3 regions of the Acidiphilium sp. AL genome follow, and region 3 is predicted to be linked to each of the others. Evidence: predicted binding sites of a transcription regulator. Region 3 holds the regulator's gene; each other region holds the start of a gene.

What was found. The regulator LexA, encoded in region 3, represses DNA repair genes until DNA is damaged. The targets are predictions, from matches to a motif close to TGTTCTANNTANGTTC.
Region 1: a site for LexA is predicted at 1,907-1,922, ahead of AiwAL_RS08955 (PA0069 family radical SAM protein). Genes of this name have one in related genera too.
Region 2: a site for LexA is predicted at 1,546-1,561, ahead of parC (DNA topoisomerase IV subunit A). Genes of this name have one in related genera too.

Annotation. Positions count from the first base shown of each region.
Region 1 is NZ_JAIMBZ010000011.1:26,303-30,546, reverse strand. Features, by position in the region: gene AiwAL_RS08965 (DHA2 family efflux MFS transporter permease subunit) at 1-288, shown strand, start outside; gene AiwAL_RS08960 (efflux transporter outer membrane subunit) at 278-1,867, shown strand; gene AiwAL_RS08955 (PA0069 family radical SAM protein) at 1,973-3,064, shown strand; gene AiwAL_RS08950 (APC family permease) at 3,066-4,244, opposite strand, start outside.
Region 2 is NZ_JAIMBZ010000010.1:33,290-37,533, reverse strand. Features, by position in the region: gene AiwAL_RS08575 (hypothetical protein) at 1-756, shown strand, start outside; gene recO (DNA repair protein RecO) at 763-1,494, shown strand; gene parC (DNA topoisomerase IV subunit A) at 1,656-3,884, shown strand; gene AiwAL_RS08560 (FUSC family protein) at 3,871-4,244, shown strand, end outside.
Region 3 is NZ_JAIMBZ010000029.1:35,474-39,717, reverse strand. Features, by position in the region: gene AiwAL_RS14605 (hypothetical protein) at 1-199, shown strand, start outside; gene AiwAL_RS14600 (CBS domain-containing protein) at 212-652, opposite strand; gene pdxY (pyridoxal kinase) at 732-1,643, opposite strand; gene lexA (transcriptional repressor LexA) at 1,770-2,474, shown strand; gene AiwAL_RS14585 (TerB family tellurite resistance protein) at 2,531-3,304, shown strand; gene AiwAL_RS14580 (N-acetylmuramoyl-L-alanine amidase) at 3,301-3,972, shown strand; gene AiwAL_RS14575 (hypothetical protein) at 4,006-4,209, shown strand.

The sequences.
Region 1 (4,244 bases), on a different contig from region 3:
CAGGTGCGCAACATCGGCGGCAGTATCGGCATTTCCTTCGTCACCACCATGCTCGCCTGGCGCACCCAGTTCCATCATTCAAGGCTTGCCGAAGCGATCACACCGTATGTCAGCCTTCACGGCCAGACCCTTTCCGAGGTGGCCGCGGATGTGCAACATCAGGCAGCATTCATGAGCTATCTCGATCTGTTCCATATTCTTGGCATGACCGCGTTGCTGGTCTGGCCGGTGGTTCTTTTTCTTGGCGCGCCTGCCAAGGCAGCCAAAGGAGTATCCTATGAGGTTTGACCGATTCCGCCCGGACCGGCGACACCGCTTGCGTCAGGCGACAGCCCTTGGCGCGAGCCTCACTTTGGCTTTGGGGCTCGGCGGCTGCGAACTCGGCCCGAATTTCCACAACCCCCACCCGCGCACGGCAGCCTCGTTCCTTGCCAACCGCCCGGCGCTCACCGCGCCGGACACGGTCAGCCAGGGCAAAGTCGATCTCGCCTGGTGGAACAGTTTCGGCGACCCCAGCCTGACCAGTCTTGAGCACGATGCGATCGCCCAAAACCTCGACGTGCGGATCGCGACCCAGCGCCTCGCCGAAGCGCAGGCGCAAGCCGAGATCGAAGGTGCCGCGCTTTATCCGAACCTGGATTTCGCCGGCTCGTTCACCCGCGAGGGACCGAGCAAGAAAGGCGTGTTCACCGCTCTCGGCGGCAGCGGCTCGAACACCAGCACGAGCACCAATGCCGGCCAGACCGCGAACGGCGCCGGCGGCACCTCGGGCGGCGGCGGCATCCCCGGCTCGGCGATCCGGCCGTTCAACCTGTTCCAGTATGGTTTCTCCTCGGTGTTCGACTTCGATCTCTGGGGCAAAAACCGCCGCGCGCTGGAAGCCGCCCTCGCCGCCGCCCAGGCATCGGGCGATGCCCGCCGCGCGGTGCTGCTGAATACCGAGGCCGAAGTCGCGCAGGACTACATCGATCTGCGCGCCGAGCAGACGGTTCTGGCCATCACCAGGGACAATCTCGCCAGCGCCAATCATATCGCCGGCCTGACGGCGGAACGCGAACAGGCCGGCCTCGCCAATGCGCTCGATGTCGCGGATGCGCGTGCCCAGGCCGCCTCGGTCAAGTCGCAGATCCCCGCCCTGCGCACCCGCATCGATTATCTGATCAACCAGCTCAGCCTGCTGCTCGGCCGCGGACCGGAGGCGCTCCGTGCCGAGCTGATCGCCCCCGGCGCGGTGCCACCGGTGCCGCCGGTGGTGCCGATCGGCTTGCCGTCACAACTGCTTCAGCGCCGGCCCGACATCCGCGAGGCGAGCGCGAAGCTGCACGAAGCGACCGCCGAAATCGGCGTGGCGAAGGCGGATTTCTTCCCGGATCTTTCGCTGTCGGGCTCGGTCTCGTTGCAGGCGCTGCAATTCTCCAACCTGAACCAGCTCGCCGCCGTCACCTACGCGATCGGGCCGCAGATCACCATGCCGATCTTCGAAGGCGGCAAGCTCAACGGCCAGCTCCATCTGCGCAAGGCGGAACAGAAACAGGCCGCGATCACCTATGCGAAAACGGTTCTGACCGCGTTCCATCAGGTCGATAATGCCCTCACCGCCTACGATCAGGAGCAGAACACGCTGGCCGCGCTGAAGACCGACGTGGCGGAGAGCAAGCGCGCGCTCGGCCTCGCCCAGCAACGCTACCGGGAGGGCCTGGCCGATTATCTCCAGGTGCTGACCGCCCAGCAATCGGAACTGCGTGCCACCCAATCCGAGGCGCAGAGCCTCGCGAAAATCTCGACCGACCTGGTCACGCTCTATCAGGCACTCGGCGGCGGTTGGGAGCAGACCTATCCCGCCAAAACCACGGTCGCCGCGCGGTAATCGCGCGGCCGTCGGGTCGCACACCGCCTGGAAGTCGCTCGTTCTTTTTTTGTTCTTGACACTCGCGCGGTTTGCCGCTTGAGTGTTCACGAACATAACATGAACATTCGAACGCTCATCCCCCGCAATACCCGCCCGGACCAGCGCGGCACCAGACTCGAACCGGCCAATCGGTTCGAACGCGAAAGCCGCGACGCCTTCGATGACGGCTGGGAAACCCTGGCCGAGGATGCGCCGCCACCCGAGACCGTGCTGATCCGGGATTCGAGCCGCAGCATCATCAGCCGGAACGACAGCCCCGATCTCGGGTTCGATCGCGGGCTCAACCCGTATCGCGGTTGCGAGCACGGCTGCATCTATTGCTACGCGCGGCCGACCCACGCCTATCTCGGCTTCTCGCCCGGCCTCGATTTCGAGACCAAGCTGGTTTTCAAGCCGGAAGCCGCGGTACTTCTGGAACGCGAATTGTCGCGCAAATCCTATACGCCGGCGCCGATCGTGCTCGGCTCCAACACCGATCCGTACCAGCCGGTCGAGCGGCAACTGAAGCTCACCCGCGCGGTGCTGGAGGTGCTGGACCGATTCAACCACCCGGTATCGATCATCACCAAATCGGCCGGCGTCCTGCGCGATGCCGACATTCTCGCGCGAATGGCGTCGCGCAACCTCGCCCGCGTCCATCTGTCGATCACCACGCTCGACCCGCGTCTCGCCCGCACCATGGAGCCGCGTGCGGCGAGCCCGGCGCGGCGCCTCGCCGCGGTCGCGGGGCTCGCTTCCGCCGGAATTCCGGCCGGGGTTCTGGCCGCGCCGATGATCCCTGGCCTGAACGATGCGGAACTCGAACGGATACTCGAAGCCGCCTCCCGCGCCGGTGCACGCAGCGCGGGTGCGGTCCTGCTGCGCCTGCCTTACGAACTCGGCGACCTGTTCACCGACTGGCTGCACCGCACCGTGCCGGATCGCGCGGCGCACGTGCTCAGCCTTATCCGTCAGACCCGCGCGGGCGCCTTGAACGATCCCAATTTCGGCTCGCGGTTCAGGGGCACCGGACCCTATGCCGCATTGCTCGCATCGCGTTTCCGCCGCGCGGCGCGGCAATACGGGCTGGATGCCGCGCAGCCCGCGCTCGATTGCACCGCTTTCGCGCGTCCGGGCCAAACCATCCGCCCGGACGCGCAATTGTCTCTCTTCTAGCCTATTCCGCCGCCGCCGGAGCCGGTGCGGACGGCACGATGGTGCGCCAGGGCCGGAAGAACACGATGCCCGCGACAAGGCCGCCAATTCCGACCAGATTGGTGATCGTATTGAAGGTGGTGATCGCGTAGAGCGCCATGGCGAACAGGAAAATCGCACTCGCCGCAGGGAACAGGCAGAACGCGATCCAGCGCCATACCGATTCCTTGTAGATGTCGCGCAGCATCCAGGCCGCGACCAGCCCGGCCAGCCCGTAATAATAGGCAACCTGAATGCCAATCGCATTCACCGAATCGGTGATGATCGTGTTGATCGTCGGCATCAGCGACGACACCCAGAGCACCACGAGTCCCACGCCGATCAGCAGGTACATCGCCCGCACCGGGGTTTCGGTGCGCTGATCGACGGCGCCGAACGCGGTCGGCATCGCGCCATCCCGCCCCATCGCGAACAAGGTGCGGGAGAATTGCAGCATCGTGGTCTCGAGTGTCGCGATCGACGACAAAATCACCGCGACGGAGGCGATCAGCCCCCCGGTACGGCCAAGCCCGGACGCGACCGCGATGTTATAGACGATGTTGTCACTGTATCCCTGCGCCGCCTTGGTCGTAAACAGCAGAAGGGCGGCGAGCGTGAAGGCAACATAATAAACGATGGTCACGAACACGCTGCCAAATCCGCCATTGCCGGCGTTGGTCTCGGCATCCTTGGTTTCTTCCGACAGGTTCGCCGTGACATCCCAGCCCCAATAGAAGAAAATCACCACCAGCGCGGTCGCGGCGAATCCTCCGGCCGTGTAATGAAAGCCGAACCAGGACCACGAGAAATGGTTCACCGAGCCATGCAGCCCGACATGGACGAAGGCGGCGATCGCCACGACCGCGAGGATCACCAGCTCGATCGTGCTCATCACCATCTGGATTTTGCTGGTCAGCTTGATGCCGGCGATCAGCACGAAAGCGATCAGCAGGAACCAGAATGTCGCCACACCTGTGGTAATGACCACGCTCTTGGTCAAGGCCGGGGCGATGAAATTCAGGGTCGATGTGGCGATCGGCAGGCTGCCGGTGACCATGAACACCATCGAGGCGACAAGCAGCGCCCAACCCGAGAAATAGCCGAAAAATTTGCCGAATACCCGACTCGTCCAATCGTAGGCCGCACCCGCATTGACCATTCG
Region 2 (4,244 bases), on a different contig from region 3:
GATACCGGCCGCCCCGCGCTCGCCGCCATGGAAAACGGCCCGATCCAGGCCGTCACCCTGGCCGAACTCTATCGCCGGCTCGGCTGGGACGGCGCGGATGTGCTGATCGCCGACCCGGATTTTTGCTCCGGCCTCGATAGTGCCGCCATTGCGCCGGCACTTGCCGGGATTCGCCTGATCGCGATCGCCCGCCCCGGACCGGACGTTGCCTTGCCCGCCGGACTGCTGGCCAACCTGCCGGAGGCCACCCATGCGCGCCGGGCCAGCCGCGACTACGAGCTGTTCTTCAGGCGCGAATCCGAAACGCCGGTCGCTCCGCCGCGCCGGCTCGCCGCGTTCGATATCGGCGGCGCCGCCACGTCCTGCGAGCGCATCGGCATCACTTCGGACCCCTGGTCGTTCTTCCCGATCAGCGATACCGGGTTCCGGCTGCACCCGAACCCGGCCGATGCACTGCCGCCACGGCTGATCCTGCGCCAGTTTCTCGCCGGGCCCCGCCGGTTCGAGTCCACCTTGCGCCTCAACCATGCCGAGGCACGGCCGGTCCGGTTCCGCGTGGCGATTTTCGCCGGCGAGACCGATCGCGCGATCCATCGCGACGAAACCGTGCTGAGCGCGAGCGAAACCCGGCAATGGTCCGCCGACCTGCCGCTTTATTTCGGCGAGGCGCGGATCGCGTTTTCGACCGAAATGGCCGATCCCGCCGATGCCAACGGCTTCGCCTGGGCCGAATTCATCGATCCGGGCTTTCTATAACGCGCCTTGGAGTGGTCCGAACCCGTCATCGTCCTCAGCATCGCCCCGTATGGCGAGGGCGATCTGCGCGCCGTGGTGCTCACCGAGGCGCAGGGCGCCTGGCACGGGCTCGCGCGCGGCGGCGCCGCGCGGCGGGGCGCCGCGATCTGGCAGGAAGGCAATCTGGTCGCGGCCCGTTGGGTCGCGCGCCTGCCTGAACAGCTCGGCAGCCTGACCGGCGAGCTGGTCCATCCCGCCGCCGCCCTTGCCATGGAAAATCCGCTGGCGCTCGCCGTGCTGCGCGCCGCCTGCGCGGTCGCCGCCGGCGCGCTGCCGGAGCGCGAACCGCATCCCTCGGCGTTTCTCGGCCTCGCCCGCCTGCTCGCCGGCATCGCCATCGAAAACGCGGCACTCCCCGCTTTGGTGCGCTTCGAGGTCGATCTGCTGCGCGAACTCGGCTACGGGCTCGATCTGTCCGCCTGCGCGCTTACCGGGGTCACCGAAAACCTTGCCTTCGTCTCGCCGCGCACCGGCCGCGCAGTCGCGCGCGAGGCCGCCGGCATCTGGGAATCCCGCCTGCTCGTCCTGCCGGCATTCCTGGTCGGCGACGCCCCGGCCGATCTCGCCGCCTGCCGCGACGGCCTGGCGCTGACCGGCCATTTCCTCGCCCGCGACGCCTTCGGCTCGCGCCACGCGCCGCTTCCCCAGGCCCGCCTCGCCCTCTATGACCTAGTGTCCCGATTCGGCAATTCGTCGTAGCCGAACCAAGCGCTCTACGAATTGCCGAATCGGGACACTAGGTAAACATATGGTTCGAGTGTGGTTCATTGTTCTGAAGTTCCTAAAATCGCCACCGCATACGCGTAGGAACTTCAGAACCACCGCACTCGTTAGACGAAGACTGAACGGAGACGATACCCATGCCGGATGATCACCGGGGCACGATCCAGGACACCCCGCTCGCAACCGCACTATCCGAGCGTTATCTGGCCTATGCGCTCTCGACCATCATGGCGCGCTCGCTGCCCGATGTGCGCGACGGCCTGAAGCCGGTGCATCGCCGGCTGATTTTCGCGATGCGCCAGCTCAAGCTTGATCCCGGCTCCGGCTTCAAGAAATGCGCCCGCGTGGTGGGCGACGTGATGGGCAAATTCCACCCGCATGGCGACATGTCGATCTACGAAGCTCTGGTGCGTCTCGCGCAGGATTTCGCCTCGCGCTATCCGCTGATCGAGGGCCAGGGCAATTTCGGCAATATCGACGGCGATAACGCGGCGGCGATGCGCTACACCGAAAGCCGACTCACCGAAATCGCCGCTGCCCTGCTCGACGGAATCGACGAGGATACCGTCGATTTCCGCGCCACCTACGACAACGAGGACAGCGAACCGATCGTGCTGCCCGGCGCGTTTCCCAATCTGCTCGCCAACGGCGCCGCCGGCATCGCGGTCGGCATGGCAACCTCGATCCCGCCGCACAACGCTGGTGAGCTGTGCGCCGCCGCGATCCGTCTGATCCGCGATCCCGAAACGCCGACCGGCGATCTTCTCGATATCGTCCAGGGGCCGGATTTCCCGACCGGCGGAGAACTGGTCGAGGACCGCGAAACTCTGCGCGCCGCCTACGAGACCGGTCGCGGTTCCCTGCGCGTCCGTGCGCGCTGGACCAAATCCGATCTCAAGGGCGGCATGTGGCAGATCGTCGTCACCGAAATTCCCTATCAGGTGCAGAAATCCCGCCTGATCGAGCAGGTCGCCGAACTCCTCGCCGAGCGCAAACTCCCGCTGCTCGCCGACATCCGCGACGAGAGCACCGAACATGTGCGCATCGTGCTGGAACCGAAATCGCGTAACGTCGATCCCGATATGCTGATGGCCAGCCTGTTCCGCGCCACCGCCTTCGAGCAGCGTTTCTCGATGAACATGAACGTGCTCGACGCCGACCGCACGCCCCGCGTGATGAGCCTGCGCGATATGCTGCGCGCCTGGCTCGATCATCGCCATGTCGTGCTGGAACGGCGCTCGCGCCACCGCCTCGCCGCGATCGCCCGGCGCCTTGAAGTCCTCGAAGGCTATCTCGCGGTGTTTCTCAATCTCGACGAGGTGATTCGCATCATCCGCACCGAGGACGAACCGAAACAAGCCCTGATCGCCGCGTTTTCGCTAACGGATACCCAGGCCGAGGCGATCCTCAACATGCGGCTGCGCAGCTTGCGCCGGCTGGAGGAAATGGAAATCCGCAAGGAGCACAAAGCGCTTTCGGCCGAACGCAAATCGCTCGCCGCGATGCTCGCCGACCCCGCGAAGCGCTGGGCGCGGATCGAGGCCGAAATCGAGGACACGCGCAAGCGCTTCGGCACCGGCCCGCTCGGCGTGCGCCGCACCACCATCGGCGCTGCCCCAACCGTTGTCGAGGTCACTGCCGAAGCCCTGGTCGAGCGCGAACCGCTCACCGTCATTCTCTCCGACAAGGGCTGGGTCCGCGCACTGAAAGGCCATGTCGCCGCCGATGCCGATCTCCGTTTCAAGGAAGGCGACCGCCTCAAATTTCTGCTCCGCTGCGAAACCACCGACCGCATCGCGGTGTTCGCCACCAATGGACGCATCTATACCATCCGCGCCGCCGACCTGCCGCGCGGGCGCGGCGATGGTCAGGCGATCCGGCTGTTAGTGGAACTCGGCAACGAGGACGATGTGGTCGCCCTGTTCGTCGCTGACCAAGCCGCGCGCTACCTGGTCGCGAACACGGCGGGCAGGGGCTTCATCGTCGCCGGCGCGGAACTCGCCGCGGAAAAGCGCACCGGCAAACAAATCCTCACGGTCAAACCCGGCGAGGAAGCCAAACTCTGCATCCAGGCATCGGGCAATCATCTCGCGGTGATCGGCCAGAATCGAAAACTGCTCGTCTTCCCGCTCGACCAGGTGCCGGAGATGACGCGCGGCGCCGGCGTGATCCTGCAGAAATACAAGGATGGCGGCCTTGCCGACGCCAAAACCTTCACCCTCGCCGACGGTCTCACCTGGCGCCTCGGCGACAAGACCCGCACGGAAACCAGGCTCGCCGACTGGCTCGGCGCGCGCGGCCAGGCCGGCCGCCTGCCGCCCAGCGGCTTCCCGCGCTCCGGCATGTTCGGCGATGGCGCGGGCTGAAGCCACGCTCGCTGGAATCGCCGATCGCGACCGCGCCGGCCTGCCGTCGATTGCCGGCCTCACGCTGAATTTCCGCGCGATTTCGCTGCTCGAAGGCGTGCGCGCGGCAATCGCGGTCGCCGGCACCATGGCGGCGGGCTCGCTGCTCGGTGCGCCTCGCCTCGGCATCGCGGCTCTCGGGGCGCTGCTCGCCTGCTTCGCCGATCCGGGCGGCCCGGTGCGCGCCCGCCTGCCGCCGATGCTGATTTTCGGCGTGCTCGGCGCCATCTGCTTCTCTGGCTTCGGCCTGATCCTCGCGCGCAGCCCGACTTTCGCGATCCTGCTGGCGGGGGCGACGATTTTCGCCTGCAGCTTCGCGCG
Region 3 (4,244 bases):
CGCTCAGGGCGGAGCTGCCGGGGGCGCGGCCGCGGGTGCCGCGGTCGGTGCGGTCGGCGGTCCGATCGGCGCGCTGGCCGGTGCCGGAATCGGCGCGGTGGGCGGTGCGGTCGCCGGATCGCAAACGACGCCGCAGCAGGTCAATCTGGGTCCACCGCCCAAGGTCAACATGCCGTCGAGCGGTTCGGCCAGCCAGTAACGGATTTCAGGGTCAGGCCGGCGCGCCGGTCACGTAGTCGCGCAGGCTGCGGACTTGCTGGGTCTGCTCCTCGATCAGGCTTTTCACTACGTCGCCAATGCTGACCACGCCCATCAGCTTGCCGTCTTCGACGACCGGCAGATGGCGGAACCGTCCATCGGTCATCAGCGTTTCGGCCTCGAAGATCGTGGTGGCCAAGGTGGCCGTGGTCGGCGCGCGCGTCATCAACTGGCTGGTGGCCATGTCAAGCGTCGCCGTGCCGTTGGCGGCGAGGCTGCGCACCACGTCGCGTTCGGACAGGATACCGAGCAGATCGTTGTCGGCGGACTGGACGACGACTGCGCCGATCCGCCTTTCCGCAAGCACCGCGACGACCTCGCGGATTTTCGAGTCCGGCGGCACGGAAATCAAAGCCGCCGGTTTGCGTTTCAGCAGTGCAGCCATGGTGGTCATCGTCGTCTCCGAGAGCGGATGCGGCCAAAGCCGGCGCGATATGCGGTTTTATGAAATTATGGGCCCGGCGCGAAAGAAATCAACGAAATTGCGCATCACGGTCGGGTTTTTGCGGTTCCGTTTCACAAGCTGCCGCGACCCATAGCTCCTGCGCGGCGATAATGGCGAGTTCGTCCGAGTTCGACCGCATGGTCGCTTCAAGCAGGGCGCGTTGCGCGGCGACCGCCGATTCCAATGCCGCGCGCGGGTTTCGGTCCACGAGGAAACGCGCGATGAACAGCGCCGCGAAGGCGTCGCCGGCGCCCGGAAAATGCCGCTCCAGGTGCGGCACCGTCGCGCATCGCCGGATGCCGCCGGCACGGAGCAGGATGTCGAGCGCGCCGGGCGGGGTCTCCGCGCCGGCGAAGCCGGTCAGCACCACGACCGGCGGGCCGAGCGCGTCCATCGCCTCGAATGCCGCCGAACGGCTGCGCGGTGCGGTGCCGGTCAGCACTTCAAGTTCGAACGGGTTGGGAAAGGCGAGACCCGCCTGCGGGATGAGCCGGTGGCGGAACGCCGCGATCAACGGCTCAGGCACATAGGCGCGGCCGGCATCGCCGATCACCGGATCGCAGGCATAGAGCGCCGTGGGATTCGCGGCGCGGGCGCGGGCGACCGCATCGAGCACCACCGGCACCGCGGCCTCGGCGCCGAGATAGCCGGACATCACCGCTTCGCAGCGCGCGAATGCGCCGCGCCTGGCCAATCCCTCGATCAGTGCCGCGAGCCGGGCCGGTTTCACCGGGCCGCCTTCCGCGCCGCCATGGCCCGGATGATGGGACAGCAGCACGGTGGGCAACGGCCAGACCTCGTGGCCGAGCCGCGCGAGGATGAAGCCGGCGGCCGAATTGCCGACCGCGCCGGTGAGCACCTGGGATTGGATCGAAAGAATCGCCATCGGGTCAGATGGCGCGGCGCGGGCCTGGCTGGCAAGGTGGGCGTTTGCGTCCACCTCGCGCTTGAGGACGCCAGAAAGCCTCTTGACGCGGCGCGGAAACACTCTCTAGAACGCGATGTTAGCGCTTTGTTCCAAAGCGCGACATTCCGGCGCGCGAGCGCCGGCAGGTGGAGAGACCGGATGCTGACTCGCAAGCAACACGAATTGCTGATCTTCATCGACCAGCATTTGCGCCGGACCGGCTGTTCGCCGAGCTTCGAGGAGATGAAGGAGGGGCTCGACCTCAAGTCGAAATCCGGTATCCACCGGCTGATCGGCGCACTCGAGGAGCGCGGCTTCCTGCGCCGGCACAAGCATCGCGCGCGCGCGCTGGAGGTGGTTCGCCTGCCGGCCGACCTGCTGCCCGCCGCCGAGCGGCCGGAGGAAACCCGTTTCACCCCCAACGTGATCCGGGGCGATTTCTCGGCGCGGTTTCAGGGTGCCCGCGCGGCAGGCGAGGCGGCCGCCGTGTCTTTGCCGCTCTATGGCCGGATTGCCGCCGGCCAGCCGATCGAGGCGCTGCGCGAGACCAACGCCGAAATCGAAGTGCCGATCGCCTTCATCGGCTCCGGCGATCACTATGCGCTCGAAGTAGTCGGCGATTCGATGATCGACGCCGGCATTCTGGAGGGGGATACCGCGATCATCCGCAAGGGCGAGACCGCCGAGAACGGGCAGATCGTGGTGGCACTGGTCGATGACAACGAAGTGACCCTGAAGCGGCTGCGCCGGCGCGGCAATTCCATCGCCCTCGAACCCGCCAATACGCGCCACGAAACGCGGATTTTCCCGGCCGAACGGGTCAAGGTGCAGGGGCGGCTGGTCGCTTTGATGCGCCGCTACTGAGGGGCGGGGCAGACCGTCCCTTTGACCGGGCGACGCCCCGGCACGATATTCGCCGAATGGCGGTTTGGGGCAAGATCATCGGCGGCGTTGCCGGCTTCGCGTTTGGCGGGCCGGTCGGCGCGATCGCGGGCGCCGCACTCGGCCATGCCGCCGATAGCGGCGATCTCGGCGCGTTCGGCGCGCGCATCGGCCGGGCCCTGCCGCTCGATTCCGCGCGCATCGCCGCTTTGCTCGGCCGGCGCGAGCAGGTGTTCGCGATCGGCGTGACGGTGCTCGCCGCCAAGCTCGCCAAATGCGACGGGGCGGTGAACCGCGCCGAGATCGATGCATTCAAGCGCCAGTTCCGCATCGAGGACGCGGCGGTGCCGATGATCGGCAGGTTGTTCGATCAGGCGCGCGACGACGCTGCCGGATTCGAGCCCTATGCAAGGCAGTTGGCCGAGAGTTTCGCCGATAATCTGGTGATACTCGAACAGGTGCTCGGCGCGCTGTTCGCCATCGCCCGCGCCGATGCGTCGATCAATCCCCGCGAGACCGATATGCTGACCCGGATCGGCGCGATCTTCGGGCTCGACGCCGCCGCGCGCGCCCGCGCCGCCAACCCGTCGGGCCATGCGCAGGTCGAGGAAGATCCGTACGCCGTGCTCGGTATCGCGGCGAACGCGCCGAACGCGGCAATTCGCGCCCATTGGAAGCAGCTCATGCGGGAAAATCACCCGGACCAGCTCGCCGCGCGGGGCGTGCCGCCGGAATTCGCGGCACGGGCGACCGAGCGTGTGGCACGGATCAACGCCGCCTATGACCGGATCAAGCGCGAGCGGGGTTTATGACGTCGCCCAATCAGGATGCGCGACCCGGCAACGCGCCGATCGACCATCTCGTGCTGCATTATACCGGGATGCAAAGCGCCGAAGCGGCGATTGCCCGGCTGTGCGATCCCGCCGCGAAAGTTTCGGCGCATTACGTGGTGGCGGAGGACGGCACGATCCATGCGCTGGTCCCCGAAAACCGCCGCGCCTGGCACGCCGGGGTGAGTTTCTGGCGCGGCGCGCGGGCGCTGAACGACCGCTCGGTCGGCATCGAGATCGTCAATCCCGGCCATGAATTCGGCTATCGGCGGTTTCCTGCCGCGCAGATGGCGGCGGTCGCATCGCTGTGCCGCGCGATTCTCGCGCGCAACCCGATCCCGCCGCGCAATGTGGTGGCGCATTCCGACATCGCACCCGACCGTAAGCAGGACCCCGGCGAGCTTTTCCCGTGGTCCTGGCTGGCGGAGCAGGGGGTGGGGTTCTGGACCGGCGAGGTTGCCGCGCCGGGCGATCTCATGGCCGATCTGGCGGCGATCGGCTATGATATGTCGCTCGACCCTGCTGTCGTGGTTGCGGCATTTCAACGGCGTTTCCGGCCCGCGCGGGTCGATGGCATCGCCGACGCCGAAACCGCCGGCCGGGCGGCGGCGATCCGGGAATTGGTGGAAGCGGCTTGTGTTTTTATATAAAAACTATATAGATTCTGGACGAAGGAGAGTGCCATGGCGGTTACCAGTTTCGATGTCGATGAACGGACCGCCAATGCCATCTTGGAGTTGCGCGGCACGTTCGGGGTCAAGACCAATGCGGCGGTGATCCGTAAGGCGCTGGCTCTGGCTCAGGTGGTCAGCCGGGAAGCGACCGAGGATCACACCATCACCGTTACCGGCAAATCCGAGCCGATCAGGATCAGCCTGGATCGATAAGCACCTTGGGCGGTAAGCGAGGTCTGGGGTGAGCG